DNA from 3 places in the Pseudomonas sp. 9.3L genome. Region 3 is predicted to be linked to each of the others. Evidence: predicted binding sites of a transcription regulator. Region 3 holds the regulator's gene; each other region holds the start of a gene.

Region 1 (9,934 bases), 710 kb from region 3:
TCGGCCGTGTAATCGGGCACGATGGCTAGGATATCGGTGCCCGCCAGGATCGTGCCCAGGCCGTTGAATTGGGGCACTGCCAGCACCACGTGGCGCTTGCGCTTCAGCTTTTCGAGGGCGGTGTCGATGAACCCACTCAGGTCGCCTGCGTACGAAACCAGCGCATGAGGGCGTTCACAGAAGTCGTCCAGGCTCATGGCGCCTGGCATGCTGTCGGCGCGCAACAGTCGGGGCACGCTGCGCCGCAGCACCTTGCGCTTGGCGTTGGCAGGCAGTTCGCTGGTGTAGCTGACCCCTACAGAGATTTCCCCCGACGCTAGCAGCGCGGGCATCAGAATGTAATTGGCTCGGCGCACCACCAACACGATCCCTGGCGCCTCGGCTCGGAGCCGCTTGAGCAAGGGTGGCAGCAGGGCAAATTCCACGTCATCGGACAGCCCAATGCGAAACACCGCATTGCTGGTGGTAGGGTCGAACTCGGCTGCCCGGCTGACGGCCGTGGAGATGGAATCCAGCGCAGGTGAGAGCAGGGCGAAGATCTCGCTCGCGCGGGCGGTGGGCTCCATGCTGCGCCCGGTGCGCACGAACAATGGGTCGTCGAACAGGCTACGCAGCCGAGACAGCGCGGCACTGATGGCAGGCTGGCCCAGGAATAGTTTTTCGGCGGCCCGTGTCACGCTGCGCTCGTGCATCAGGGTTTCGAAGACAATCAGCAAATTCAGATCGACACGGCGAAGGTCGTTACGATTCATCTGGACCGCTCTGGCTAGGTTTTTCTGCGCTGAGATAGTACGGGTAATGCTTCCCTTGGTGCACGGCAAATATTAAATCAACGCGATAGCGATTGAAGTGGGGATCAATATTAGGCATGTTGACTATCAATTTCCCTCGGTGGTTAACCGGCTAAAGCCCGGATAACCTACGGGGTAATAGCAGTGATCTGACGAGGTTAGCGATGTCCCGCACAATCCGTTTTCACCGGTTCGGCCCTGCCGAGGTGCTCAAGTGTGAAACGCACGACGCAAGGCTGCCGGGGCCTGGCGAAGTGCAGGTGCGGGTCGCAGCCATTGGCATTTCGTGGTACGACATCCTCTGGCGGCAGAACCTTGCCCCTTCTCAAGCGCGCCTACCGGCGGGCTTTGGTCAGGAAATGGCCGGCATCGTCACGGCCGTGGGGGCTGGGGTCACCGAATTCAGCCCAGGGCAGGCAGTGGCCAGTTTTCCGGCAGCCGATGCTAACGATTACCCTGCCAGTGCAGAGTGGGTAGTAATGCCGGCCGAGGCGCTCATCCGTTACCCAAGCGTACTTACCCCGTCGCAGGCAGCCGTGCACTACACCCCTTTGCTAATTGCCTGGTTCGGGTACGTGAAGCTCGCCAATGCGCAGCCGGGCCAGGTCGCCTTGATTACCGATGCCAGTCATTGCTCAGGCCCAGCCTTTGTGCAACTGGGCAAGGCGCTGGGTGTCAAGGTCATTGCCGCTACCCGCAGCGAAGCCCAGCGCGAAGCCGTGCAGGCGCTGGGTGCCGATAAAGTGGTGGTCACGGATGACGAAGACTTGCTGATGCAGGTGAGCAAGTTTACCGATGGCAAGGGCGTGAACATGGTGTTCGACGGCCTGGGTGGCCCCCAGATGTCGTTGCTGGGGGATGTATTGGCGCCTCGGGGCAGCCTGGTGCTCTATGGCCTGCAGGGCGGTAACCAAACGCCATTCCCGGCGTGTGCGGCCTTCCAGAAGAATATTCAGTTTCACGTTCACTGCCTGGGCAATTTTACAGGCAAGCCTGAACTGGGCATCACGCAGGACCAAGAGGCTGTACGCCAGGCCCTCACCCAAATCAATCAATTGACGGCCGACCGCGTATTGTCGCCCCAGGCGATCCGGGCGTTCCCGTTCGACCAGTTCGTGGAAGCCCACCGTTACATGGACGCTTGCCCTTGCTGCGAACGGGCAGTGCTGGAAATAGCAGATCCAGAGATCAGCTAAAAGCGAAGTAGCGTCGCTTAAAAATACTGGTCATCCATACAGTTATGGGGTACAAATGTGCCCCATGGACACCTTACCCCTAACCACTCGCCCTTACCCCAGCCCTGCGCGCCTTGCTTACGCGGGGTACCAGGCGTGAGCGCGACTGTCGTCAGCCTCGACGCCCTCTTAGTGGGGCGGCAGGTATGGAAGGGCCGCAGTGGCCCTGAGCATGCTCACGACCGTCCTGTCCAACCCACAGGCCATACGCAACTGGACCACCTCTTGCCTACCGGGGGCTGGCCGCCCTCAGCCTTGAGTGAAATTCTGCTGCCCGCTCAAGGGTGTGGCGAACTGAGGTTGCTTTGGCCTACGTTGGCCCGGCTCACTGCTGCCGCTCAGCGCGTAGTGCTGGTAGCGCCTCCCTATATTCCCTACCCACAGGCGTGGCAGGCCGCCGGCGTAGACCTAACCTGGCTCACCCTTGTTCAGGCCCAAGGCGCTGATGCGTTATGGGCCGCCGAGCAATGCCTGCGTTCTGGCAGCTGTGCAGCGGTAGTGTGCTGGCCCTGCCTTGAGGGCAAGGGCACGGGGGACGACCGCGCGCTGCGCCGGCTGCAGGTGGCCGCCGAGGCAGGCCAGGCCCTCGGGTTCGTGATTCGCCCCCATAACGCCGCGTTGAACCCGTCACCCGCCGCACTGCGCATTGCGGTCAGTGTCGAGCCCAGCGGGTGGCGCGTCCTCAAGTGCCGTGGTGGGCAGATTTCAGGCCGCCTCGTGGCTTCACCGGCGTTCGCCTGAGGTTGCCATGCTTTGGGCCTGCATCCTCTTCCCGCGCTTGGCCATGGACATTGCCCTCAGGCAGCAAGCCGACCCACTGGCCCCCTTGGCACTGGTGACGGGCCCGGCCCAGCGACGAGTCTTGCACGCGGTCAACCCCGCAGCCAGGGCACAAGGTCTGCGCCCAGGGCAAAGCCTGAGCGCGGCCCATGCCTTGAGTCACACCCTCATTACCCTTGACTATGACCCAACTGCCCTTGAGCACGCCGAGCGCTTATTGGCGGCCTGGGCGTATGGGTACAGTTCGCAGGTGAGCCTGCACTATCCGCGGGCGTTACTGCTAGAGGTTGCTTCGGGGATGGGCCTGTTCGGCCCGTGGCCCAGGTTCGAGGCACGTTTGCGTGAAGAGCTGGCCGCTCTAGGGTTTGCCCACCGCATCGTATTGGCGCCCAACCCGGTAGCGGCACGGATGCTCGCCAATGCCCACGATGGCCTGGCCCTGGCCACGAAGGCGCAGCTGCAGGGCGCCATTGCGCGTTTACCGGTCGACCGCATTGGGCTGGCGCGCGAGCAGGCAACGGCATTGATGCGCATGGGGCTGCGCGATGTTGGGCAGTTGTTGCGCCTGGAGCGCGCTGCCCTGGCGAGGCGGTTTCCGGCGCACGTGCTCGCACAGCTCGACGCACTGCAAGGCTTGCGCCCTCAAGCCCTTGAGTTTTTCACGCCGCCTGAGCGCTTCGACAGCCGCATCGAGCTCAATTTCGATGTGGAATCCACCCAGGCATTGCTGTTCCCCTTGCGCCGCCTTATTGCAGACCTCGGGGTGTACCTCACCGGGCGTGATGGCGGCGTGCAGCAATTTGTGGTGCACCTCGAACACGCCGAGGGTGACGACACGCAGGTGCCGGTAGGCTTGCTGAGCCCGGAGCGCGACCCGGCGCTGCTGTTCGAGCTGGCCCGTGGGCGGCTTGAACCGGTGCAGGTTGAACGGCCGGTACGCAACCTGCGGTTGCTGGCGGAGCAATTGCCGGCCTACACGCCTACCGTTCAAGGGCTGTTCGATGCCAGGGCCGGGGCGGGGCAGGGCTGGGAACAGGTGCGAGAACGGCTGCGTGCCCGCCTGGGCGATGAGGCCGTCAGTAGCCTCAGTTATCAGGCGGACCACCGCCCTGAATGTGCCTGGGCTCTTGCCGAGCACCCTGCCAGCGGCCAGGTACTCGGCACGCTGGCGCCGCGCCCAGGGTGGCTGTTGCCTCGCCCCGAAGCGCTGCCCTCCGGCGGCTGGGTGTGCCTGGCGGGGCCAGAGCGTATTGAAAGCGGGTGGTGGGACGGCGGGGACGTGCGCCGTGATTACCTGCGGGTGCAGATGCCGTGTGGGCGCCAGGCGTGGGTGTACCGGGCAGTGGGGGATGAGCGCTACTGGCTGCAGGGGTGGTTCGGGTGAGCACCTACGCTGAATTGCACTGTGTTTCCAACTTCAGCTTTCAACGCGGTGCGTCCAGTGCCCAAGAGCTGTTTACGCGCGCCAAGCGGTTGGGGTATGAGGCCTTGGCCATCACCGACGAGTGCACGCTGGCAGGCATCGTCCGCGCGTGGCAGGCAGCCAAGGCCTGCGGTATGCCCCTGATCGTGGGCAGCGAGGTACAGGTCAGCAACGGTGTTCGCGTGGTGCTGCTGGTACGTGACCTCGGTGGCTATCAGTCGCTTTGCCAGCTCATTACGCTGGCGCGGCGCCGCGCCAAAAAGGGCAGTTACCAACTGTTTGCAGAGGATTTTCAGGCCCTTGACCTGTCGGGCCTGCTGGCGCTATGGCTGCCGTCAGAGGGGGCAGCCCCTCAGCAGGGTGAGTGGCTGGCGCGGCTGTTCGAGCGCCGTGTATGGCTGGCGATCGAGCTTCACCGTGGCCCTGACGACGCCCGGCGCCTGGCGCATCTGCAAGCCCTGGGCGCCCAACTGGGCATCTCATGCCTGGCCAGTGGCGACGTGCACATGCATGCCCGTGGCCGGCGCGCGTTGCAGGACACCTTAACGGCGGTGCGTCATCACCTTACCGTGGCGCAGGCGGGCCCCTGGTTGTTCGCCAATGGAGAGCGCCACCTGCGCAGCCTTGAACAGCTTGCTGAGCTTTACCCCCCTCATTTATTAGCTGAAACCTTGAAGGTGGCCGCGCATTGCACCTTTGACCTGGGGCAGTTGCGCTACCACTATCCGCGTGAAGTCGTGCCTGCGGGGCAAACCCCTGACACCTGGCTGCGGCACCTTAGCCTGCAGGGTGCCGCGCAGCGCTGGCGCACGGGTGTACCCCCAGCGGTGGTCACCCAGATGGAGCACGAACTGCAAGTCATCGGCGAACTGGGGTATGCGTCCTATTTCCTCACCGTGCACGACATCGTGGACTTCGCTCGGCGCCAAGGCATTCTGTGCCAGGGGAGGGGGTCAGCTGCCAACTCGGCCATCTGCTACGCACTAGGGATTACCTCCATCGACCCGGCCCGCGCCAGCCTGTTGTTCGAGCGGTTTATCTCAAGGGAGCGTAACGAACCGCCTGATATCGACGTAGATTTCGAGCATGAGCGGCGCGAAGAGGTGATTCAGTACGTATTCACACGGTACGGGCGTCACCGCGCGGCGCTGACGGCTGTTGCCAGTACCTACCGCGCCACCGGTGCGATCCGCGACGTGGCCAAGGCCCTTGGGCTACCGGTAGACCAAATCAATACGCTCGCCGCCTGCGTGGGGCGGTACAGCGACGAACTGCCGCCCCCGCAACGGCTGGCCGAGGCGGGCTTCGACCCGGCAAGCCCGGTGCTGCGCCGGGTAATGGTGCTTACGGGTGAACTTGTCGGCTTTCCGCGGCGCCTGTCCCAGCACCCTGGTGGCTTCGTCATTTCCGAGCACCCCTTGCAAACCCTGGTGCCGGTTGAGAACGCCACCATGGCAGACCGCACGGTTATCCAGTGGGACAAAGATGACCTGGACGCCGTGGGCCTGCTGAAGGTCGATATCCTGGCGCTGGGCATGCTCAGCGCTATCCGCCGCTGCTTCGACTTGATAAAGGCTTATAGGGGTGAGGTGATGACCCTGGCCGGGATACCCCCTGAATGCCAGGCCACCTACGCCATGATCGGCCGGGCCGATACCGTGGGTGTGTTCCAGATCGAGTCACGGGCGCAGATGGCCATGTTGCCTCGGCTCAAGCCCCGTAACTTCTACGATCTGGTGATCGAGGTGGCTATTGTGCGGCCGGGGCCAATCCAGGGCGACATGGTGCACCCTTACCTGCGCCGACGTAATCAGGAAGAGGCGGCGACCTATCCTTCGCCTGCGCTCCAAGCCGTGTTCGAACGCACCTTGGGTATTCCCCTGTTTCAAGAGCAGGTCATGCAGCTTGCCATCGTCGCGGCCGATTACACGCCAGGGGAGGCTGACCAACTGCGCCGCTCAATGGCAGCCTGGAAACGCCAGGGTGGCCTGGGGCCGCATCAGGAGCGACTGCGTCAAGGCATGATGAAAAACGGCTACAGCGAAGCCTTTGCCTTGCGTATTTTCGAGCAGATCAAAGGCTTCGGCAGCTATGGATTTCCAGAGTCCCACGCCGCCAGCTTTGCCCTGCTTACCTATGCCAGCAGTTGGCTGAAATGCCATGAACCGGCCGCCTTTGCCTGCGCGTTGATAAACAGTTGGCCCATGGGTTTCTATAGCCCGGACCAGATCCTTCAGGACGCTCGGCGTCATGATATCGAGGTGCGCCCGGTGGATGTACGCCATAGCACGTGGGACTGCTCGCTAGAGCCCGGCGAGACGGCCCAGCCCGCGCTCAGGCTGGGCCTGCGGATGGTGCGGGGGTTCGTCGAGTCAGCTGCACACCGGCTGTGCCGTACACGCGCCGATCGGCCGTTCACCAGCGTGGAGGATGTCGTGGTGCGGGCTGAGCTGGACCAGCGCGCCAGGGCCTTACTGGCCGACGCGGGCGCGCTGCAAGGGTTGTCTGGGCACCGTTATCGCGCCCGCTGGGACGTGGCCAGCGTAGAGCGGCAGCTACCCTTGTTCGCCGGAGTCGAGGCATTACCCGAGCGGGAGGCAAGCTTGCCGGTGCCCACGGTCGGCGAGGACATGCAGGCCGATTACGCCGTATTAGGCACCACGCTGGGTGCTCACCCCTTAGCCCTGCTGCGTCGTGCGCTGGGTAAGTGGCGCTGCCGGCATTCACGCGACCTGGCTAGCCTTGCCCACGGCCGGGCAGTGGCGGTCACCGGCCTGGTCATCAGTCGTCAGCGACCGGGCACCGCCAGTGGGGTCACGTTCGTGACCTTGGAAGATGAGTTCGGCATGGTCAACGTGATCGTCTGGCGCAGCCTTGCCGAGCGTCAGCGCGCCGTATTGGTCGGTGCGCGCCTGTTGCAGGTGCGTGGGCGCTGGGAGCGGCAGGGGGAGGTGTGCCACCTGATCGCCCACCAGTTGCTGGACATGACAGCCCTGCTGTCCGGGCTTGACGTACGCAGCCGGGACTTTCACTAAGGCGCCACGCGCATCGCAGTCCGGCGCGCCTGGTAGTGATTCGGCCACCGGCAACCTGTAGCCTTATGTGCTGTCACAGAGGGTTGGCACAGCACAGTGGAGTAACAGTGGACATCAAAGGCGTCATTTTCGATTCGGACGGTACCCTGGTAGACAGCGAACGCATCGCGGCCGGCCTGCTATGGGAAATGCTTATCCAGCGTGACATCACCCTTTCTCGGGAAGAGGTGTTACAGCGTTTTCGCGGCGTGCAATTTGCCGTCTTTACCGAGCGTCTTGCACACGCATACCCCTGGCTGGAGCCCGAACCGTTCATGGCTCAGTTCCGTCAAGACAGCCTTGGCCTGTTTGCCCGGAGCATGGCACCTATGCCCGGCGCGTTGGCATTTGTGCAGGCATTGGCGTTGCCTAAATGCGTGGCCTCCAACGGCCCTCGCGCGAAGATCGAAACCTGCCTGGGCGCGGCAGGGCTACTGCCTTATTTCACGGGCCATATCGTCAGCGCTTATGAAGTAAAGGCCTGGAAACCGGCCCCAGGGCTGATACTCGAAGCCGCCCGTGTGCTAGGGCTGGCGCCTCAACAGTGCCTGTTGATCGAAGACAGCCATGCAGGTGTCGAGGCCGGGCTTGCTGCGGGCGCATGGGTAGCAGGGTATGGCGATGAAGACTTCGGCGCCTATAGCCAGGAGGCCCGCTTTCACCTCACGCCGCACTACGATGACGTAGCGCGGTTGCTCAAGGCGGCCTAGCTCAGTTTCTTGCGGTTGCGTCGTTCGTAATGGTCGAGCAGGGGTTGGGTGCTAACCCCATGGACCATGATGCTCAGTGCAATCACCGTAAGGGTGAGGCTGATACAGGTTTGAGCCATGTCTTTGGGCAGGCCATGTTGCAGGGCGTAGCACAGGTAATAGATCGAGCCGATGCCGCGTATGCCGAACCACCCTAGCAGCGCCCGCTGGTGCCCGGTCAACAACGCCCGCCCGCCGCCAAACGCCCACACGGCCAGTGGGCGTATTACACAGAACAGCACCGCCCCAAGCCCGACCCCGCGCCAGTCCCAGTGGCCCCAGACTATAGCGCCTAACAGGGTAATGAGCAGCACCTCCATGGAGCGCTCCACCAAGCTACCGAATACCATCATGTCGCTCATCATCACGCCTGCCGCCACTTGAGGTGGGGCCAGTTTGCTCACTTCGCCCGCCAGGGCCTGGTCTGGAGACAGCTCGCGATGCCCAAGCTTGGGCTGCGTCAAGTGCTCGGACGGTACCTCGGAGCCGGTAGAGCGGACCTCTGCCTGGCGCAAGCCCAGGCCCGCCGCGAAGACTGCAAGGAAGCCGTATCCCCCTAGCGTCACGGCGAGCGCATAGGCCAGTGCGATCAATGCCAGTGCCAGGAAGTCATTGGGTGACAAGGTGCTGTCCTGGTGACGAACCCGCAGGAAGATCATCACATTGCCTACCAGCCGGCCTAGGCCATAGCCAACGAGCAACCCGGCTGCAACACCCCATAGCACATCCTTGATAACCCAATGCGAAACCCATTGGCTGTCGATGCCGCCGTGCTCAATGAGCAGCAGGGCAAAAATCACGAAGGGGAACGCGGTACCGTCATTGAGGCCAGCTTCGCCTGATAAACCAAAGCGCACACGGTCGAAGTCCTGAGCGCTGTTGACTTGCACCATGCTTGCTAATACCGGATCGGTAGGCGCCAGCATGGCCCCTACCAACATCGCCACCCCCCAGTCCAAGCCCAGCGCGTAATGGGTCACCGCTGCCACCCCCAGAATCGACGCGATCATCACTGGCCCGGCCAGCAGGTACGCGCAACGCCAGGCACTGCGACCAAAGGTAAGCCTCAACTTGATGCCGGTGCCGAACAACGAAAACAGCACGGCCGCCTCGGTCAAACGCTCCAACCAGTGGCTAGATTCAGCAATATCGATATCTACTAACGCTAGCCCGGCAGGGCCAAAACCAAGGCCCAAAAGCAGGCAGACCGCCGATGTAGTAACAGGCAGCCAGCGCAGATACGCGGAAGCGAGGGCGAGCAGGAGCAAGATCGCCCCAAAAATTGCAATTGCGGTAATAAAACTCATCAGTGCTCAATCGTTACGACATGTTGATTTGTGACTGCACCCGGCCAGGTTAGTTGACCTTGATTGCAGACGTCTGCCTTAGATCGAGGCTCGCAGCCGCCGTCGCGTCATGACGAATGGCGGTATACAAGTGTGTTCCGCAGCCGCGCAGTATAGAATTGCGCTTTTCGATTCTGGCTGGCGGGCGATTGCTGGCACTGGCTCACTACACACAGGCAGGTTTTGAATTTGGAACAGCTAAAACGCCTAGCGACAGGAATATCAGGCCTGGATCACCTGCTCAAAGGAGGCTTGGTCGCCGGCGCCTCCTACATCGTGCAAGGGCGCCCAGGCTCAGGGAAAACCATTCTGGCCAACCAGTTGAGCTTTCACCACGCCCGACAGGGTGGCAAGGTGCTGGTTGCCACCTTGTTGTCCGAGTCCCATGAGCGGCTGTTCCAGTACTTGTCCACCCTCAGCTTCTTCGAGGCCAGTTACATCGGCGCGCAAATCCAGTTCGTCAGCGCGTTCGATACGATGCAAAACGAGGGGCTGGAGGAGGTCGTCAAGCTGTTGCGACGCGAAATCGCCCGGCA
Region 2 (9,934 bases), 880 kb from region 3:
TGTGTCCACCAGCATCGGGTTGCCCATGATAAACCGCACTTGCCGGCGGGTCATTCCAGGCCTCAACTGGTCTATCATGTCCTGCGTGACGACATTGCCCTGCTGGATGTCGATCTTATAAACCCCGGGGAATGAACAACCGGCGAGTGCGAGCAGGCCCACGAAGGTGAGGCTGGTAAGCAAGTGCTTGGTGTTTTGCATCGGTGGGCGACTTCCACTATCTTGGCTGGGTCAACAAAGCCCCGATCATACCCGCATTGAATCAAGCTGCGAAGCAGCATCGGCGAGAAAGCTGACCATGGTTGAAAACAACGAATTACGAAAAGCAGGCTTAAAGGTGACCCTTCCACGGGTCAAGATCCTGCAAATGCTTGACTCGGCCGAGCAGCGCCATATGAGCGCTGAGGACGTGTACAAGGCCCTTATGGAAGCGGGTGAAGACGTAGGTTTAGCCACTGTTTACCGGGTGCTGACGCAGTTTGAGGCGGCAGGCTTGGTGGTTCGCCATAACTTCGATGGCGGCCATGCGGTATTTGAACTGGCCGACGGTGGGCACCACGACCACATGGTGGACGTGGACTCAGGCGAGGTGATCGAGTTCTTCGACAGTGAGATCGAAAAGCGCCAGAAAGAAATCGTGGCAGAGCACGGTTTTGACTTGGTGGACCACAACCTGGTGTTGTACGTCCGCAAGCCTAAAACCCCGCTCTGATATCCCTTGATCCCGCTGCAAGGCGGGTTTTCTATGCGCGAGATGAGCCAGGGCGGCAGTATCAGCCCTTGGCGCTGACCACCATCTTGCGGGCGTGAGCCAGGGATTCTTTGGTGAGGTCTACACCGCCCAGCATTCGCGCTACTTCTTCAATACGCTCTGCCTTGGCAAGGCTACGTACGGCTGTGCGAGTTTCGTCGTTGCCGCGTAGCTTGTGGACGAACAGGTGGTGGTGACCCTGCGCGGCCACTTGAGGCAAGTGGGTTACCGTGAGCACCTGGCCGTTGTCGCCCAGCCTGCGCAACAGCTGCCCAACAATTTCGGCGGTAGGGCCGCCAATGCCCACATCCACTTCGTCGAACACCAGGGTAGGGGTGCGGGACGTTTGAGCGGTAATGACCTGAATCGCCAGGCTGATCCGGGACAGCTCACCGCCTGACGCCACTTTGGCCAGCGACTTGATCGGCTGGCCGGGGTTGGCGCTTACCATCAGCTCTATGTTTTCCAGGCCATTGGGTTGCAAGTCGTTGCCAGTATGTGGCTTGAGCTCGATACGGAAACGGCCGCCCGGCATGCCCAGGCGGTGGATTTCCTGTTCCACCGCGCCTTCGAGGCGCTTGGCCGCTTCTGCCCGCAGGGCGCTAAGCTCACCCGCCTTCTGCTGGTAGTGCCGTGCGAAAGAGGCCAGCTCGCCTTCAAGGCGCTCGATGGATTCATCGCACGCCGCCAGGCCTTCTACTTCATCGAACAGCTTTTGTTGCAAAGCAGCGACTTCGTTGGGTTGCACGCGGTGTTTGCGCGCCAAGGTATAGATGGTGTCCAGCCGCTCCTCAACCAACTGCAGGCGAGCCGGATCTGCTTCGAAGTTGTCCACGAAGCGATTGAGTTCACCTACTGCTTCTTCTACCTGGATCTGCGCGCTGGAGAGCATGTTCGCTGCTTCCTGAAGGGCGCGGGGCGGGTTGGGCACCGCGCCGAGGCGGCTGAGGCAGGCGGCCAGGGCGTCGAGAATGTTCCCCGAGTCGCTCTCCGAGCACTGCTCTACCACTTGGCGGCTGGTGGCAAACAGGCCTTCGGCGTTGGCCAGGTTCTTTTGTGCGTCTTCCAGCTCTTCCAGCTCGTTTTCACCCAGCCCGAGGTTTTCCAGCTCTTCAAGCTGATAGCTCAGGAGTTGATGGCGCGCGCGCTGCTCGTCGCTGGTGCTGGAAAGGCGGTTGATCTCCTGGCGGGTTTGGCGCCAGCGCTGGGCTGCGAGGTTAACCTGGCGAGACAGGTCTGCCGCGCCCGCGAATTCATCCAGCAGGCGGCGGTGAGTGTCGGGCTTGAGCAGGGATTGATGCTCATGCTGGCCATGGATGTCGATCAGCAGCTCGCCCAGCGCTTTCAAATCCCCCAGCGGGCTGGGGGCGCCATTGATGTAGGCGCGGGAGCGGCCCTCGCTGGTGATCACCCGGCGCAGGATGCAGTGGTGGTCTTTATCGAGGTCACGCTCGCCCAGCCAGGCGCGTGCGTCGGGGATGTCCGCTACGTCAAAGGTTGCGAGGATGTCGGCCTTGTCTGCACCGGGGCGCACCACGCCGCTGTCTGCACGATCACCGAGCGCCAGGCCCAGCGCGTCGAGCATGATGGACTTGCCCGCCCCGGTTTCACCGGTGATCACGCTCATGCCGTGTTCCAGCTCGAGATCCAGGTGTTCGACGATGGCGTAGTTGTGAACGGACAGATGCACCAGCATGGCCGCAATCCCCATAAGTGGAAAAAGTCTGGTTATTTATACAGTGCTTGCGGGGCGCCTGACAATGCCAAGTGTCGGCAAGTGAGGTGGCCGCTGCGCTCAGTCTCCCTAAAATTTGCAGGGGTTCATGCCTTGAAGCGGGCGCGGGCGGCCCCATATACCCGGCAAGCATGAGCGAGTGACTGCTCGCCGACGTATCAAGAGGAGAATTTCATGGCTGAAGACAAAACTCTGGACGAACAGAACCCGGACGCAACCCCGGCCCCAGAAGCCACCGGCGACGACCTCGCTGCACAGGTTCAGGCGCTCGAAGAGCAACTGGCCGCAGCCAAGGATCAGTCTTTGCGCGTGGCCGCCGACGTGCAGAACATTCGCCGTCGCGCTGAACAGGATGTAGAGAAGGCCCACAAATTCGCGCTGGAAAAATTCGCCAGCGACTTGCTGCCGATCATCGACAGCCTTGAGCGTGGCCTGGAAATGTCCAGCACCGAAGATGAAGCCCTGCGCCCCATGCGTGAAGGCATGCAGCTCACGCTGAAAATGTTCTCCGACACCTTGCAGCGTTATGGCGCCGAAACGGTAGACCCGCACGGTGAGCCCTTCAACGCTGAGCACCATCAAGCGATGGCCATGCAAGAGAGCGCTGATGTCGAGCCCAACACCGTACTGAAGGTGTTCCAGAAGGGTTACCAGCTCAATGGCCGCCTGCTGCGCCCGGCCATGGTGGTTGTGAGCAAGGCGGCCGCCGCGCCTTCGCCTTCCATCAATGAAAAGGCTTGAAATCTTTAAAGCAACCCCCATTTAGTTACCAAGCGTTCGAGTGCTACCGCGTACAGCCACCACTGGCGCGGCAACCAAATTCAAAGTTTCCGGAGAGTTTCATACATGGGCAAAATCATCGGTATTGACCTGGGGACAACCAACTCCTGCGTCTCTGTGCTGGAAAACGGTAAGGCCAAGGTCATTGAAAACGCAGAAGGCGCGCGTACTACGCCTTCCATCATCGCGTACGCCAACGACGGCGAGATCCTGGTAGGTCAGTCGGCCAAGCGCCAAGCGGTCACTAACCCGCACAACACCCTGTACGCCGTAAAGCGTCTGATCGGCCGCAAGTTCGAGGAAGACGTTGTTCAGAAAGACATCAAGATGGTCCCTTACAAAATCGCCAAGGCTGACAACGGCGATGCGTGGGTAGAAGTGAATGGCCAGAAAATGGCACCGCCGCAGATCTCTGCTGAAGTGCTGAAGAAGATGAAGAAAACCGCCGAAGATTACCTCGGCGAGGCAGTGACTGAAGCAGTTATCACCGTGCCTGCCTACTTCAACGACAGCCAGCGCCAGGCCACTAAAGACGCCGGGCGTATTGCAGGCCTGGACGTCAAGCGCATCATCAACGAGCCTACCGCGGCGGCATTGGCGTACGGCATGGACAAGGCCAAGGGCGACCACACGGTTATCGTGTACGACCTGGGCGGCGGTACCTTCGACGTCTCCGTAATTGAAATCGCAGAAGTAGACGGCGAGCACCAGTTCGAAGTATTGGCCACCAATGGCGATACCTTCCTGGGTGGTGAAGACTTCGACATTCGCTTGATCGACTACCTGGTAGACGAGTTCAAGAAAGAAAGCGGCATGAACCTCAAGGGCGACCCCCTGGCCATGCAGCGTCTGAAAGAAGCCGCCGAAAAAGCAAAAATCGAGCTGTCTTCTTCGCAGTCAACCGACGTGAACCTGCCGTATATCACTGCAGATGCCACCGGGCCGAAGCACCTGAACGTGAAGATCTCCCGCGCCAAGCTGGAATCGTTGGTAGAAGACCTGGTTCAGCGCACCATCGAGCCTTGCCGTATCGCACTGAAAGACGCCGGTATCGATGCCGCGACCATCAACGACGTGATCCTGGTAGGCGGTCAAACCCGTATGCCATTGGTTCAGAAGCTGGTCAGCGATTTCTTCGGCAAAGAAGCACGTAAAGACGTCAACCCTGACGAAGCCGTTGCCATGGGTGCTGCCATTCAGGGCGCCGTGTTGGCCGGTGACGTTAAAGACGTACTGCTGCTGGACGTTAGCCCGCTCACCCTGGGTATCGAAACCATGGGCGGCGTGATGACTGCGCTGATCGAGAAGAACACCACGATTCCTACCAAGAAATCCCAGGTGTTCTCGACCGCTGACGACAACCAGAGCGCTGTGACCATTCACGTGCTGCAAGGTGAGCGTAAGCAGGCTGGCCAGAACAAGTCCTTGGGCAAGTTCGACCTGGCCGAGATTCCGCCATCTCCACGTGGTGTGCCACAGATCGAAGTCACCTTCGACATCGACGCCAACGGCATCCTGCACGTAGGTGCCAAGGACAAGGCGACTGGCAAGCAGCAGTCCATCGTGATCAAGGCCAACTCCGGCTTGTCCGAGGAAGAAATCCAGCAAATGGTGCGTGACGCCGAGGCCAATGCCGAGGAAGACCGCAAGTTCGAAGAGCTGGCCGCTGCACGCAACCAGGGCGACGCACTGGTTCACTCCACTCGCAAGATGATCAGCGAGGCGGGTGACAAAGTGAGCGCTGACGAGAAAACTGCCGTTGAAGCGGCGGTCTCGGCACTGGAAACCGCAGTCAAAGGCGACGACAAAGCAGCCATCGAAGCACGCATCGAAGAGCTGTCCAAGGTCACCGCGCCTGTGGCTCAGAAGATGTACGCCGACGCAGACCAGCCTGAAGCGGCGGCCCAGCCTGCTGCTGAAGAGCCTAAAAAGCATGACGATGTCGTCGATGCTGAGTTTGAAGAAGTGAAAGACAACAAGTAAGTACTGCTTGTGATCGGCCGGTTCCCCTTCTTATGGGCGGTGACTGGTAGCATGTCACCGCGCGGGGGCCTTGGCTCCCGCGTTGGCGTGTCTGGAGTACAGGAATTTGTAACACCCTGCGTGCGGGGTATTCCGGCTGGCTAATCGTACGGCGCGCATGGCCTTGGTGGCGGGCGCGCGCCCTTAGCTGGAAGGCTGGTGCCAGTAGCCTGCCGGGCTACCGGGCACTGCTCGCCCAAGCCTGCACGCCCGCCCTGTATGGCTCAGCCTGGGCGGCGGGCATTGGCGAAACTTATTCAGGATGTGAAAGAGGCATATGGCTAAGCGTGACTATTACGAGGTACTTGGGGTAGAGCGAGGCGCAAGCGAAGCCGACCTGAAGAAGGCCTATCGCCGCCTGGCGATGAAGCATCACCCGGACCGCAACCCTGGCGACAAGGCTGCGGAAGAAAACTTCAAGGAAGCCAACGAGGCCTACGAAGTGCTGTCTGACGCCAGCAAGCGGGCCGCGTATGACCAATACGGGCACGCTGGCGTAGACCCGCAAATGGGTGGCGGCGGTGCTGGCTTCGGCGGCGCCAACTTCTCCGATATCTTCGGTGACGTGTTCAGCGATTTCTTCGGCGGTGCCCGGGGCGGCCGTGGCGGTGCCCAGCGTGGCAGCGACCTGCGTTACACCCTGGAGCTGGACCTCGAAGAAGCTGTTCGCGGTACCACGGTCAGCATTCGTGTGCCTACCTTGGTCAACTGCAAGGTGTGCGACGGTAATGGCGCCAAGAAGGGCTCGTCCCCCGTAACCTGCCCCACCTGTGCTGGTATTGGTCAGGTACGGATGCAGCAGGGCTTCTTCTCAGTGCAGCAAACCTGCCCGCGCTGCCATGGCCAGGGCAAGATCATTTCCGACCCGTGCGAGGCCTGCCACGGCGAAGGCCGCGTTGAAGAATTCAAAACCTTGTCCGTCAAGGTGCCGCCAGGGGTAGACACCGGTGACCGTATTCGCCTGTCGGGTGAGGGCGAGGCGGGCGCTCAAGGCGGCCCTACCGGTGACCTGTACGTAGTCATCAATGTGCGCGAGCACTCGATCTTCCAGCGAGACGGTAAAAACCTTTATTGCGAAGTGCCAATCAGTTTCACCGATGCGGCGCTGGGCGGCGAGCTGGAAGTGCCCACGCTGGATGGGCGGGTCAAGTTGAAGATCCCGGAAGGTACCCAGACTGGCAAGCAGTTCCGCCTGCGTGGCAAAGGCGTAGCCCCTGTTCGCGGGGGTGCGCCGGGTGACTTGCTGTGCCGTGTGGCAGTAGAGACCCCCGTGAACCTGGATCGTCGTCAGCGCGAGCTGCTGGAAGAGTTTCGTGCGCTGCTCGAAGGTAATACCACGCACTCGCCCAAGGCCAGCGGTTGGTTCGAAGGGATGAAGCGCTTCTTCGGCGATCTGTGACGCTGGCGATTAAAAGGATTCAGGAATGCGACGTATAGCTGTAATGGGTGCCGCCGGGCGCATGGGCAAGACCTTGGTCGAAGCGGTACAGCAAGCCCAAGGCGCGGGCCTTACCGCGGCCATCGATCGGCCCGACAGTACCTTGGTAGGCGCGGATGCGGGGGAGTTGGCCGCACTGGGCCGGATCGGTGTGCCGCTCTCAGGCGACCTGGCGCGGGTGGCAGAGGAATTCGATGTGCTCATCGATTTCACCCACCCCTCGGTCACGCTGAAAAACCTGGCCTTCTGCCGTAAAGCAGGCAAGGCCATGATCATCGGTACCACAGGCTTCAGCCCCGAGGAAAAAGACCGCCTGGCAGACGCTGCGAAAGACATCCCTATCGTGTTCGCCGCAAACTTCAGCGTAGGCGTGAACCTGTGCTTGAAGCTGCTGGATACGGCGGCCAGGGTGCTGGGTGATGACGTGGACATCGAAATCATGGAAGCGCACCACCGGCACAAGGTGGACGCCCCTTCCGGGACCGCGCTGCGCATGGGTGAAGTGGTTGCCAGTGCGCTCGGGCGCGACCTCGAACAGGTAGCGGTGTACGGCCGGGAAGGCCAGACCGGTGCCCGTGACCGCAAGAGCATTGGCTTCGCTACGGTACGCGCCGGTGACGTGGTAGGTGATCACACGGTGCTGTTTGCCGCGGAAGGCGAGCGTGTGGAGATCACTCACAAGGCTTCGAGCCGCATGACCTTCGCCAAAGGTGCTGTACGCGCTGCGCTGTGGCTGGAAGGCCGCGCGCCTGGGCTATACGACATGCAGGATGTCCTTGATTTGCGCTGATTTGTAAGTAGATGTGCGTGTTGAGAATCAAGGTGCATTGCCTTGTTCTGGCGAAAAGAGCAAGGCCTACCCAAGCAAAGCGACCTGGCAGTTCTGCTAGTTTTTGATCAGGCGGCTATAAGGTTTTAATGGAGTACACCTCATTTGGAGTACTCCTCAATGCCCACATGCAGCCCCCCTGGTGCACTGCTAGCGGTCGATATGGCCGAGTCTGTGTTATGGCGCGTTCAAACCCCGCGCACCTACATGCCATTTGGTTATCTGCAAGGCCAGCTGGCCGAGACTGCCTTCACTGGACAAAGACGCGAAGGTGGCTTGTATCTTCTAGGTAATGGCTACCGTGGCTACTTGCCTGCGCTTATGCGTTTCATGTCTGCTGATCTGGCTAGCCCCTTCGGACGGGGTGGAATAAATGCCTATGTTTATTGTGGGGCTGAGCCAGTAAATAGGCGGGACGTTAAAGGGGCTAGTTGGAGCAAGCTGCTAGGTAGGCTTTTTTCGGAGACGCCTCATAGCGCACTGACGTTACGCTACGCCACAAGCGATAAGGAAGCGGTGCTGCAATTCGCTACCTCTGAAATTGCGGACGCTACGCAAATGTATAAGGCGCTTGGCGCGCAGTTGACGGAAACGCAAGGTGTTTTCGGGGTCATGGTCCGTAACGGAGAGCGTGTCAAAGCGGGCACTAAAAACTTCGAACAAATCCCAGGCTATGCGCCTCTGCGTGACACTTCGCTGTTCGAGCGGGCTATCGAGAGCCACCATGCGAGGCTTTGGGATAGTAGAGTTATCAAGCCTGTCGGGCCGGGTGATTGGCCAAAATTGAGGGGCGGTTCGCTAGATGTAGAAAACAGCCGCGACGCACGGCGTACTGTACTGAGCTATCTGTATTATCAAGAGCTTGCTGATCCGAATGTCGTGAGGGCCCGGGGCCGGATTGACCCTTGGCGTCCTGCCGGAGCGCGACGCAGTTAAAGGCATGGTTTGAGTTGTATCGTTATCTCCAAGCTTCTGGTTGTATGATTCCTTAACGCTAAGCAGCCGGATACCAAATTTAAAGCGCGCGGGGAGTGGACCAAAATGTCGCTTTTCTGTAAGCTACAGCTTTAGTGTGTCCACTAAAAGCGCGCAGATAATTCAGTGAATGAGCGGGGTGACGTGTCCATACGTCTCTCCGCTTTTTTACAGCCTGCGTTCGCCCCCAGGTTCCTTTCAGGTTTGATTTATCGGAGGTCTTCTTGACTAAGCCAGCCATACTCGCCCTTGCCGACGGCAGCATCTTTCGCGGTGAGGCGATCGGAGCCGACGGCCAGACCGTTGGAGAGGTGGTTTTCAACACCGCCATGACAGGCTATCAGGAAATACTCACCGACCCCTCGTACGCCCAGCAGATCGTTACCCTGACCTACCCCCACATCGGCAACACAGGCACCACTGCCCTGGACGCCGAGGCAGACCGCGTCTGGTCAGCTGGCCTGGTCATTCGAGACCTGCCGCTGGTCGCCAGTAACTGGCGTAACACGCAGTCGCTGTCCGACTACCTCAAGGCCAATAATGTCGTGGCCATCGCTGGGATCGACACTCGCCGCCTCACTCGTCTGCTGCGTGAAAAAGGCGCACAGAACGGCTGCATTTTGGCGGGCGAAGATATCTCTGAAGAAGCCGCCATCGCCGCCGCCCGGGCGTTCCCGGGCTTGAAGGGCATGGACCTGGCCAAGGAAGTGAGCACCAAGGAGTCCTATCAGTGGCGCGAGGGTGTATGGGCCCTGGCCACCGACACCCATGCGGTGATGAAGGACGAAGATCTGCCTTACCACGTGGTCGCCTACGACTACGGCGTGAAGCTGAACATCCTGCGCATGCTGGTGGCGCGCGGCTGCCGCCTGACGGTAGTGCCGGCGCAAACGCCCGCCAGTGAAGTGCTCGCCCTCAAGCCTGACGGTGTGTTCCTGTCCAACGGCCCCGGCGACCCCGAGCCCTGCGACTACGCCATCAAGGCTATTCAGGAAGTCCTCGAAACCGATACGCCTGTCTTCGGCATTTGCCTTGGTCACCAATTGCTGGCCCTGGCCGCTGGCGCACGTACGGTGAAGATGGAAACCGGCCATCATGGCGCCAACCACCCTGTCCAGGACCTGGACACAGGCGTGGTCATGATCACCAGCCAGAACCACGGGTTCGCGGTGGAAGAGAGCACCTTGCCGAGCACCGTGCGGCCGATCCATAAGTCGCTGTTCGACGGCACGCTGCAGGGGATCGAACTCGTCAACAAAGACGCTTTCAGTTTCCAGGGTCACCCTGAGGCCAGCCCAGGCCCGACGGACGTTGCGCCCTTGTTCGATCGCTTCATCGACTCAATGGCCAAGCGCCGCTGATCGATACCAGCACCGGGCTTGCCAGGCCAGCGACTCGCGGCCT
Region 3 (9,934 bases):
CAACGACCTTGAAATACGCGGCGCAGGCGAGCTGCTGGGTGAGGGCCAAAGCGGTCAGATTCAGGCTGTCGGCTTTACCCTGTACATGGAAATGCTTGAACGGGCCGTGAAGTCCATCCAGAAGGGTGAACAGCCCAACCTGGACAAGCCCCTGAGCGGCGGCCCTGAAATCAACCTGCGGGTGCCGGCCCTCATACCTGATGACTACCTACCAGATGTGCATGCGCGACTGATTCTGTATAAGCGCATCGCGTCGGCCACGGATGAGGAAGGCCTCAAGGATCTGCAAGTCGAAATGATCGACCGCTTTGGCTTGTTGCCCGACCCTACCAAGAACCTGGTGCGCACGACGCTGCTCAAGCTCCAGGCCGAGAAACTGGGAATCCTGAAGATCGACGGCGGCCCTCAAGGCGGGCGCATCGAGTTCGCTGCAGAAACCCCGGTAGACCCCATGGTGCTGATCAAGCTGATTCAAGGGCAGCCCAAGCGGTATAAATTCGAAGGCGCAACGCTGTTTAAATTCCAGGTGCCCATGGAGCGGCCCGAGGAGCGCTTCAATACGGTTGAAAGCCTGCTCGAGCAACTGGCCAAGGCTACCCAGCCCAATGGTTAAGCGCTGGGCCTATCCCTGTGCCGGTGCGTGCGTGCCATGTACGCCAACGTAGGCGCAGGGGTGGCACGCCCACGGCTATGGCTTGGCAGCGTTGAGTTCAGCGCGTTCGAGCCACGCAACGGGCGGATGCAGCGGCACGTGCAGCACCGTGCTGCCTTGGCCTTCGGCTACGGTGATCGGTACGTTTCCCCCGCCTCGTCCCCTCCTTCGCGCAGTAGCAGTGCGCCGTACGTGGAGCGCGACCTGGGCAGCGAGCGCCAAGCGCGCGAGCGGCTGCTGGGGCTAGGGTTTCGCACCGCTACCCGGCAAAGCAAGGCGCTGCCAGAAAGCGCGGGCGAACCTTATGAACTGCCGTCCGACAGCGCCTGGTTGCGCTTTGTGCTGCATCAACTGCCCGGCCTGCGTGAAGCGGGTTGGGAAATCGAATACGGCGATCATTTCAACTTCCACCTGGTGCCCGTGGAGGACTGGTATGCGGTCGTCGATGAAGCCGACGACCACAACTGGTTTGACCTGGAGCTGGGCATACGGGTCAACGGCGAGCGGCACAGCTTGCTGCCTATCCTGTTGAACCTGATGCGCACCCACCCTGACCTGCTCAAACCCGGCACCCTGGCCCGGCGCAAGGATGACGAACTGCTGGTGGTACCTCTGCCCCACGCGCCGCATAGCAAGGCTGTTGCCCAAGTGGCGCTACCCTACGCACGCCTCAAGCCCGTGCTTGCCGCCCTGGGAGACTTGTACCAGCACGAGGCTGGCGTAAGCCGTTTACGCGTGCCCACCCCGGACGCTCTGCGCCTCAATGCCTTGGCAGGCTTGCCCTTGCAGTGGGAAGGGGGTGAACGATTGCGCGAACTCGCCTCGCGCCTTGATGGCCTGAACACTGCGCATAGCCCGGCACCGTGCGGGCTGAACGCAGCCTTGCGTGGCTATCAGCAGGAGGGGCTGAGCTGGATGCAGAGCCTGAGGGCACTGGAAGTGGGCGGCATCCTGGCCGACGACATGGGCTTGGGCAAAACGCTACAAGCCCTGGCGCATGTGCTGACCGAAAAAAACGAGGGCCGCCTGGATCGCCCCGCAATGGTAGTGATGCCCACCAGCCTGATCCCCAACTGGCAGGATGAAGCCGCGCGCTTTGCGCCGTCGCTGCGGGTGCTTGCGCTACAGGGTGCAGGCCGCAAAAAACATTTCGAGCAACTGCATACTTATGACCTGCTGCTGACCACCTATGCCCTGCTGCCCAAAGATATCGAGCGTATCAGCGGGCTGAAGCTGCACCTGCTGATTCTGGATGAAGCTCAGTACATCAAGACCCCGAACAGCAAGGCGGCGCATGCGGCGCGGCGCTTCGAGGCCAGGCAGCGACTGTGCTTGAGCGGTACCCCGCTGGAAAACCACCTTGGCGAACTCTGGTCGCTGTTCCACTTCCTGATGCCTGGATGGCTGGGCGACAGCAAGGCGTTCAACGCCCAGTACCGGGTGCCCATCGAGCGGCATGACGACCAGGCGCGGCTTCAGCACCTGACCACGCGCATCAAGCCGTTCCTGCTGCGTCGAACCAAGGAGCAAGTGGCCACTGAGTTGCCGGCCAAGACAGACATCATCCAGTGGGTCGAGCTCAACGACGCACAGCGCGACCTCTACGAAACCGTACGACTGGCCATGGACCAGAAAGTACGCGCAGAAATCAGCCGTAAAGGCATGGCACGCAGCCAGATCATTATCCTTGAAGCACTGCTCAAGCTACGCCAAGTGTGCTGCGACCTCCGCCTGGTAGACGCCGCCCGGCCAGTGAGCAGCTCTGGCAGCTCCGGCAAATTCGACACGTTGATGGTCATGCTGGAACGGCTGATGGCCGAAGACCGCCAAGTGCTGGTGTTTTCTCAGTTCACGTCCATGCTTGAATTGATCCAGCGCGAACTCGAACACCGCGGCATGGAGTACGCCCTGCTTACCGGCGCCACGCGGGACCGCCGCGCCCCCGTGGATGACTTCCAACAAGGGCGCAAACGGATCTTTCTTATCAGCCTGAAAGCCGGTGGCGTAGGCTTGAACCTCACGGCAGCTGACACCGTCATTCACTACGACCCCTGGTGGAATCCGGCCGCCGAGCAGCAAGCCACTGACCGTGCTTATCGCATCGGCCAGCACAAGCCGGTGTTTGTGTTCAAGCTCATTACCCGAGGTACGGTAGAAGAGAAGATCGCTCAGTTGCAGCGGGAAAAAACGGCGCTCGCCGCTGGCGTACTGGATGGCGAACGTGCCGGAGACTGGCGCTGGGCGCCGGAAGACGTTGACGCGCTGCTGGAGCCCCTTCCGAACAAGCGTTAGAGGCGCAACAGTATGCAGTTACCCGGCGAGGACGTCAGCCAATACGCCTCGCACCTTGCCAATGCCCTCAAGCAAAGCGGCTTCGATCTCCGCCATGGTAATCACTGCGGTGCTCTTGCCTGCCGCCGGGTTGACCACCAGGGCCAGGCTCGCATAAGCCAGGTCGATTTCGCGAGCCAACGCGGCTTCGGGCATACCCGTCATACCCACGATGTCGCAGCCGTCGCGTTCCAACCGCGCGATTTCAGCTGCAGTCTCCAGTCGAGGCCCTTGCGTGCAAGCGTATACACCAACGTCACTGAACGCGTGACCTCTGGACACCAGCGCTGCGATCAACTGCTGACGCAGCGCCTCGCTGTAGGGGTAGCTGAAATCGATATGAGTCACTTGCTCAAGGTCTTCAGCGAAAAAGGTGTGGTCCCGCCCGCTGGTGTAATCCACTAACTGATGCGGCACACACAGGTGACCGGTACCCATGGCCGGGTGTATACCCCCCACGGCGTTGACGGCCACTACCGCCGTTGCCCCTGCCTGCTTCAACGCCCACAGGTTGGCGCGGTAATTCACCTTGTGTGGGGCCACACGATGAGGGTGGCCGTGGCGTGCAAGGAACAACACTTCCTGGCCTGCATACAGCCCTACCAGAATAGGCGCCGACGGGGCGCCATAGGGCGTTTCTACGTCTACGGCACGCTGGATCTCCAGCCCTTCGAGCTGGGTGAGGCCGGTGCCGCCAATAATCGCGTACGTGGTCAAGGTCAAGCTCCTGGTTCAAGCAGCCCGGCCTGGCGAAGCACGGTGAGTGCTTGTAGCCAGCCAGGGCGCTGACGGTAATCGGGGGTCACGAACGAACGCCTGCGCATCCGGGCCAACCGCGGCGAGGGGCTCACCCCCAACCGCTGGGCAGCGCTCAAGGCCAGCTCGGCCGCCGCACGGTCGTTGCACACCAGGCCCATGTCGCACCCCGCCACAAGCGCAGCCTCGATACGGGCCGCTGCATCACCTACCACGTGAGCGCCGGCCATCGATAGGTCATCGCTGAAGATCACGCCCTCAAAACCCATTTCGCCGCGCAGAATGCCTTGCAGCCATCGCGACGAAAACCCCGCCGGGCGCTCATCTACTGCCGGATAGATCACGTGAGCCGGCATAACGGCAGACAACTGCTGACGCAGGGCCATAAAGGGTTGCATATCCATGGCGCGCAATTGCTCGAGGCTGCGATCATCCACGGGAATGGCCACGTGAGAATCAGCCTCTGCCCAGCCATGCCCTGGAAAATGCTTGCCACAGGCTGCCATGCCTGCCTGGTCGAGCCCCTGGATAAAGGCCCCAGCCAGCGAGATCACACTATCAGCGGTAGCGCCAAACGCACGCGTGCCGATCACCGCACTACGCCCATGATTGAGGTCCAGCACCGGCGCAAAGCTCAAATCAAGCCCTGCGGCTAGTACTTCGGTTGCCATGATCCAGCCGCACGCCCAGGCCAGTGCTTGAGCCTGCGCGCCTTGCGCCACCTCACCAATACGCCCCATGGACGGCAGGCGCACGAAACCCTGACGCAGGCGCTGTACCCGACCGCCTTCCTGGTCTACGGCCAGAATGAGGTCTGGGCGCACCGCCCGAAGACTGGCGCACAGGTCCGTTACCTGACGGGGGTGTTCAATGTTGCGGGCGAATAGAATCACGCCGCCCACTTGAGGCTGGCGAAGCAGCTGACGGTCTTCGGCGGTTAGCCAGGTGCCGGCAATGTCCACCATCAGAGAGCCTTGAAGGCTGGCGCTCATGGATAATCCTTGGGTAAACGCTGGGGGCCGCTACTGTACCCAATCCATGACAAACTGTCTCGGCACTCAGACCTTGGCCGGGACCTTGGTGCGTGGACGTGGCTGGGCTGTGCTCATGGCAGGGTCTTTCAAGCCGCTATCGGCGCGCATACCGGCAGCGAGAAAGGGCACCATCAAGCGCATCACGTGTTCGATAGAGGTGTCTACGCCGAACTCGGCCTCTCCGATTGCCCTCATCGCCTTGATGCCAGACATACTAAAGGCCGCTGCGCCGAGCATGAAATGCACACGCCAGAACAGCTCCAACGCCGGGATGCGAGGCGCGGCCTGGTGAACCAGTAACATATAGCGGCGAAACACCTTGCCATACATGTCTTCGAGGTAACGCCGCAGGTGGCCCTGACTCTCGCTGAACGCAAGCCCCAGAAGCCGCATGAAAATCGACAGGTCATTGTTGCTGCGCGGCTGCACGGACATCGCCTGGTCGACCAGGATTTCAAGCAGCTCCTCAAGTCCCGCCTTGTGTTCAGGGCGCGCACTTCGGCGCTCCAGTTCACGGTCAAGGCTTGCGCAGAACGGCCCTAGAAAACGAGAAAAAACCGCTTGGATCAGAGCCTTCTTGGACCCAAAGTGGTAGTTCACCGCTGCCAGGTTTACCCCGGCTTTTCCGGTAATCAGGCGCAGGGACGTTTCGGCGAAGCCCTTCTCCGCGAACAGTTGTTCAGCGGCATCGAGGATGCGCTCTACGGTTTCCGACTGTGCCATGACTGCTCCGGGTGACAAACAAGTGTTTGAAACATACGTTTGGCTTATCTGGCTTGTCAAGCCAGCCGGGCATTTTCCAGCCATACGGCCCAAGGTTCAAGCCTGGTCAGCATCGGCATGGGGATTGCCAATCGCGGAATACTGTATATAATCCCAGTCACTGTACAAAAATCCAGAGCCAACGCCATGCAGAAACTTACGCCACGCCAGGCCGAAATACTTGCCTTCATCAAGCGCTGCCTCGACGACAACGGCTTCCCGCCTACCCGTGCAGAAATCGCTCAAAAGCTCGGCTTCAAGTCACCGAACGCCGCGGAGGAGCACCTCAAGGCCCTCGCACGTAAAGGGGCTATCGAGATGACGCCTGGGGCGTCTCGGGGCATTCGCATCCCCAGCACCGAGCCCCGTCCCGCGAATGACACCACCTTGCCTATTATCGGGCGCGTCGCTGCCGGTGCGCCCATACTCGCTGAGCAACACATCGAGGACGCCTGCAACATCAACCCCGCGTTCTTTCATCCCAAAGCAGACTACCTCCTGCGTGTCCACGGTATGAGCATGAGGGATGTTGGCATTATGGATGGCGATCTGTTGGCCGTGCACACCTGCCGCGAGGCCCGCAATGGCCAAATCGTGGTAGCGCGCATTGGTGAGGAGGTTACGGTCAAGCGCTTCAATCGCAACGGCAACAAAGTTCAGCTGCTTGCCGAAAACCCGGAATTCGCCCCTATCGAAATCGACCTGCAAACGCAGGAATTCGTGATCGAGGGGCTTAGTGTTGGCGTCATCCGCCGATAATCAGGAGGCGACATGCAGTTTTCCCCGGTAATGCCTACAAGCGTTCAGCATACTCAGCTGTCATTGTTCGAAGCGTTCATCGCCCCTTGCAACCAGGTTTTTCAACGGCCACCTGCAGACACCTGGCCAAGCCAGTGTCCAGACGTGTTTAGTGAATTAAGCCTGCGTGGCGCAACGGGAAACTGCCTGAGCCTGTTGGCACCCATGCTGCGAGAGCTGAGTGAAGGCGAACACATGCGGTGGCTTACATTGATAGCCCCGCCCAGCAGCCTGACTCAAAGCTGGCTGCGCGACGCGGGGCTTAATCGCGAACGAATTCTGTTGCTTCAACCCAAGGCCAATCAAACGCCTTTCCAACTAGCCTGCGAAGCATTGCGGCTTGGTAAAAGCCATACAGTGGTGAGCTGGGTAAATCCATTAAATGGTAACGCGCGTCAGCAGCTGATCAACGCTGCATTGGAAGGCGATGCGCAAAGCCTGAACATCCGATTGGGCTAAAGCTCAATGCAAAACTCGGGGGCCGTCCTCTTGGTCGAGTTCCCCTTCAACTAACTTGCCCGCCATTTGAACACCAACACTGAGCATAGCCTTCGCTACTTCAACATGCTGGCCTTGCAGGAACACCTTGGCGTCCTCGGAAAAATTCAGGGTGACCAACGAGCCCTCATCGTCAGCACGACGCAGCTCGATCTGGCCGTCTGGCAGTTCGACAATTTCAAGAAAAGACGTAGACATACGTGAGGGTTCTCCAGTAAAGGCCATCATTGTAACAGCCACTGAACGGATCAGCACTCACTTAGCCCTTCCCTAAACCTCATTGCGAGCGATTTGAGCGCCTGACGCCAGCGTTCCAGCTCCTCATACCCCAATACAGGTGCAGCCGGATTATCAAGGCTAATGGCCTGGATCAACGGCTGGGTCACGTCCTGTTTTGGCTTTCTCGGGGCACGTGGTGGATACCACAACTGTGCGTAAGCTTGGAGTAATGACGCCAGCCAAGTGGAGCGATGAGTGGCAAGCTCTACCAACTCACCCAGTTGAGGGTTAGGTGCCGCGGCTAATGCTTCGGCGGTTAAAAACCGCTCTGCACGCACGGCTTCCGCGTCGGGTAGGCGGTAATACCCCGCAATTTCATGACAGAGGCCCAACAAGGCACCGTAGAGGTGGAACAGCGCCGCTTCCCGGTCAGCCTGCGCAATGCCAGGCGCGTTCAAGGCCGCGCCTGCTTCACTCCGCTTCAGCGCATCCAACGCCAAGCCCGCGAAGTACAGCTTCTGATTGGTACGGGTATATAACTCATAGGCCATGATAGTCTCCGGGAAAACCGGGCCGAAGCCCGGTAGCACTCAGCGCTTGTCTTCGACTTTCCATGCCTTGCCGTCGAAGAAGGCGCGCCAACCCGTCGGCTTGCCGTCTACTTCGGTCTGCACGTACTGCTCCTTGGTTTTACGGCTATACCGTATTACCGAAAAACGGCCCTCGGGGTCTTTTACCGGAGCGTCGAACAGGAAGTGGTACTTAGGATCGATCTCGTCCTTGTGAGGCAACAGCTCCTTGACCAAGGGCGCGCGCGTCTCGCGGTTTTTGGGGAACTGGCTGGCCGCCAGGAACAACCCAGAAGCGCCATCGCGTAGTACGTAGGTATCCTCTACCTTCTCGCACTTAAGCTCCGGCATCTTGACCGCATCCATCTTGGGCGGCGCGGCCTCACCGTTTCTCAGCAATTTACGGGTATTCTTGCAGCTCGCGTTGGTACACCCAAAGAACTTGCCAAATCGGCCGGTTTTGAGCTGCATCTCGCTACCGCACTTGTCGCACTGGATGCTGGGGCCTTCATAACCCTTGATCCGGAACGTACCTTGTTCGATCTCATAGCCCACGCAGTCTGGATTATTACCGCAAATGTGAAGCTTACGGCTTTCATCGAGCAAGTACGCATCCATCGCCGTTGCGCAAATAGGGCAACGGTGCTTGTTCAGCAATACGCGCGATTCAGATTCGCCTTCATCGTCGGCTGCGATTTCATCGCCAGGGACCAGGTTGATGGTGGCCTTGCAACGCTCCTTGGGTGGCAGGCTGTAACCCGAGCAGCCTAGGAACACACCCGTGGACGCTGTCCGGATCATCATGGGGCGCCCACATTCCTTGCAGGAGATGTCGGTCAAGGTGGGCTGGTTGGCGCGCATGCCGCCGTCAGCCGCTTCTGCCACCTCCAGCTTGGCGCGGAAGTCCGTATAGAACTCGTCCAGGACGTTTTTCCAGTCGCGCTCCCCGTGAGCGACGTCATCAAGGTGCTCTTCCATGCCGGCCGTGAAGCCGTAGTCCATCAGGTTTGCAAAGCTTTCGCCCAAACGCTCGGTAACGATGTCGCCCATTTTTTCAGAGTAGAACCGACGGTTGTGAAGCGTGACGTAACCGCGGTCCTGGATAGTGGAGATGATCGCAGCGTACGTGGACGGTCGGCCGATACCGCGCTTTTCCATTTCTTTGACCAGGCTTGCTTCCGAGTAACGCGCCAGCGGTTTAGTAAAATGCTGGGTTGGGTCGAGGGCGAGCAGCTTGAGCACTTCACCTTTGGCCATCTCGGGCAAGACGTCGTCTTCGCCTGGCTTGGTGACCTGAGGCAGTACCTTGGTGTAACCATCGAATTTGAGAATGCGACCCTTGGCACGCAGCTCATAACCGCCTGCGGTCACCGTGAGGGTAGTAGACAGGTACTGGGCAGGCGGCATCTGACAGGCCAGAAATTGCCGCCAGATCAACTCATACAGCCGCTCCGCGTCCCGCTCCATCCCGTTGAGCTGCGAAGGGTGCAGGTTGACATCCGACGGACGGATGGCTTCGTGCGCTTCCTGAGCCCCTTCTTTGCTGCCGTACACATTAGGTGTGGCAGGCAGGTACTGCTTACCAAAGTTACTTTCGATATAGCTGCGCGCCATGTCCAACGCATCCATCGAGAGGTTGGTAGAGTCAGTACGCATATAGGTGATATAGCCCGCTTCGTATAAGCGCTGGGCCATCATCATCGTCTTTTTCACACCAAAGCCCAGGCGGTTACTGGCAGCCTGTTGAAGCGTGGAGGTAATGAAAGGCGCAGAAGGTTTGCTGCTGGTGGGCTTGTCTTCCCGCTTGGCCACGGTAAAGGCCGACGCCTTGAGCTTTTCCACAGCAGCCATGGCGTGGGCTTCGTTCAGCGGCTTGAAGGCTTCGCCGTTCTCACGAGCGACCTCGAAATGCACCTTGGCCTTGCTACCTGAAAGGTCGGCATGCAACTCCCAGTACTCTTGCGGGATGAACGCACGGATTTCACGCTCGCGCTCTGCTACCAGTTTTACCGCAACGGACTGTACGCGACCCGCAGACAGCCCTCGCGCAATCTTTTGCCATAACAGTGGAGAGACCATATAGCCCACCACACGGTCCAGGAAACGCCGGGCCTGCTGGGCATTGACGCGGTCGATATCCAGCTCCCCCGGCTGCGAGAACGCTTCCTGAATCGCCTTTTTGGTGATCTCGTTGAATACAACGCGCTTATAGCGTGAATCATCGCCGCCAATCGCTTCCCGCAGGTGCCAGGCAATGGCCTCCCCTTCGCGGTCAAGGTCGGTTGCGAGGTAGATGGTGTCAGCATCCTTGGCGA

The links. Region 3 encodes LexA, which represses DNA repair genes until DNA is damaged. Its sites were predicted from a motif close to CTGTNTNNNNANACAG; they were not measured.
Region 1: imuA (translesion DNA synthesis-associated protein ImuA) is a predicted target of LexA. The motif match lies at 2,014-2,029, and genes of this name have one in related genera.
Region 2: recN (DNA repair protein RecN) is a predicted target of LexA. The motif match lies at 2,476-2,491, and genes of this name have one in related genera.

Annotation. Positions count from the first base shown of each region.
Region 1 is NZ_JBZUBK010000001.1:2,300,301-2,310,234, reverse strand. Features, by position in the region: gene AC4LE2_RS10565 (LysR family transcriptional regulator) at 1-752, opposite strand, end outside; gene AC4LE2_RS10560 (zinc-dependent alcohol dehydrogenase family protein) at 956-1,987, shown strand; gene imuA (translesion DNA synthesis-associated protein ImuA) at 2,123-2,767, shown strand; gene AC4LE2_RS10550 (Y-family DNA polymerase) at 2,775-4,190, shown strand; gene AC4LE2_RS10545 (error-prone DNA polymerase) at 4,187-7,264, shown strand; gene AC4LE2_RS10540 (HAD family hydrolase) at 7,372-8,013, shown strand; gene AC4LE2_RS10535 (cation:proton antiporter) at 8,010-9,359, opposite strand; gene AC4LE2_RS10530 (ATPase domain-containing protein) at 9,588-9,934, shown strand, end outside.
Region 2 is NZ_JBZUBK010000001.1:713,061-722,994, forward strand. Features, by position in the region: gene AC4LE2_RS03205 (outer membrane protein assembly factor BamE) at 1-201, opposite strand, end outside; gene fur (ferric iron uptake transcriptional regulator) at 299-712, shown strand; gene recN (DNA repair protein RecN) at 774-2,447, opposite strand; gene grpE (nucleotide exchange factor GrpE) at 2,661-3,227, shown strand; gene dnaK (molecular chaperone DnaK) at 3,333-5,249, shown strand; gene dnaJ (molecular chaperone DnaJ) at 5,566-6,687, shown strand; gene dapB (4-hydroxy-tetrahydrodipicolinate reductase) at 6,713-7,516, shown strand; gene AC4LE2_RS03240 (RHS repeat-associated core domain-containing protein) at 7,718-8,491, shown strand; gene carA (glutamine-hydrolyzing carbamoyl-phosphate synthase small subunit) at 8,755-9,891, shown strand.
Region 3 is NZ_JBZUBK010000001.1:1,590,533-1,600,466, reverse strand. Features, by position in the region: gene mfd (transcription-repair coupling factor) at 1-613, shown strand, start outside; gene AC4LE2_RS07290 (DEAD/DEAH box helicase) at 650-2,944, shown strand; gene AC4LE2_RS07285 (S-methyl-5'-thioinosine phosphorylase) at 2,963-3,700, opposite strand; gene nagZ (beta-N-acetylhexosaminidase) at 3,703-4,731, opposite strand; gene AC4LE2_RS07275 (TetR/AcrR family transcriptional regulator) at 4,798-5,496, opposite strand; gene lexA (transcriptional repressor LexA) at 5,683-6,294, shown strand; gene sulA (SOS-induced cell division inhibitor SulA) at 6,307-6,792, shown strand; gene AC4LE2_RS07260 (hypothetical protein) at 6,796-7,029, opposite strand; gene AC4LE2_RS07255 (DUF6586 family protein) at 7,080-7,601, opposite strand; gene topA (type I DNA topoisomerase) at 7,641-9,934, opposite strand, start outside.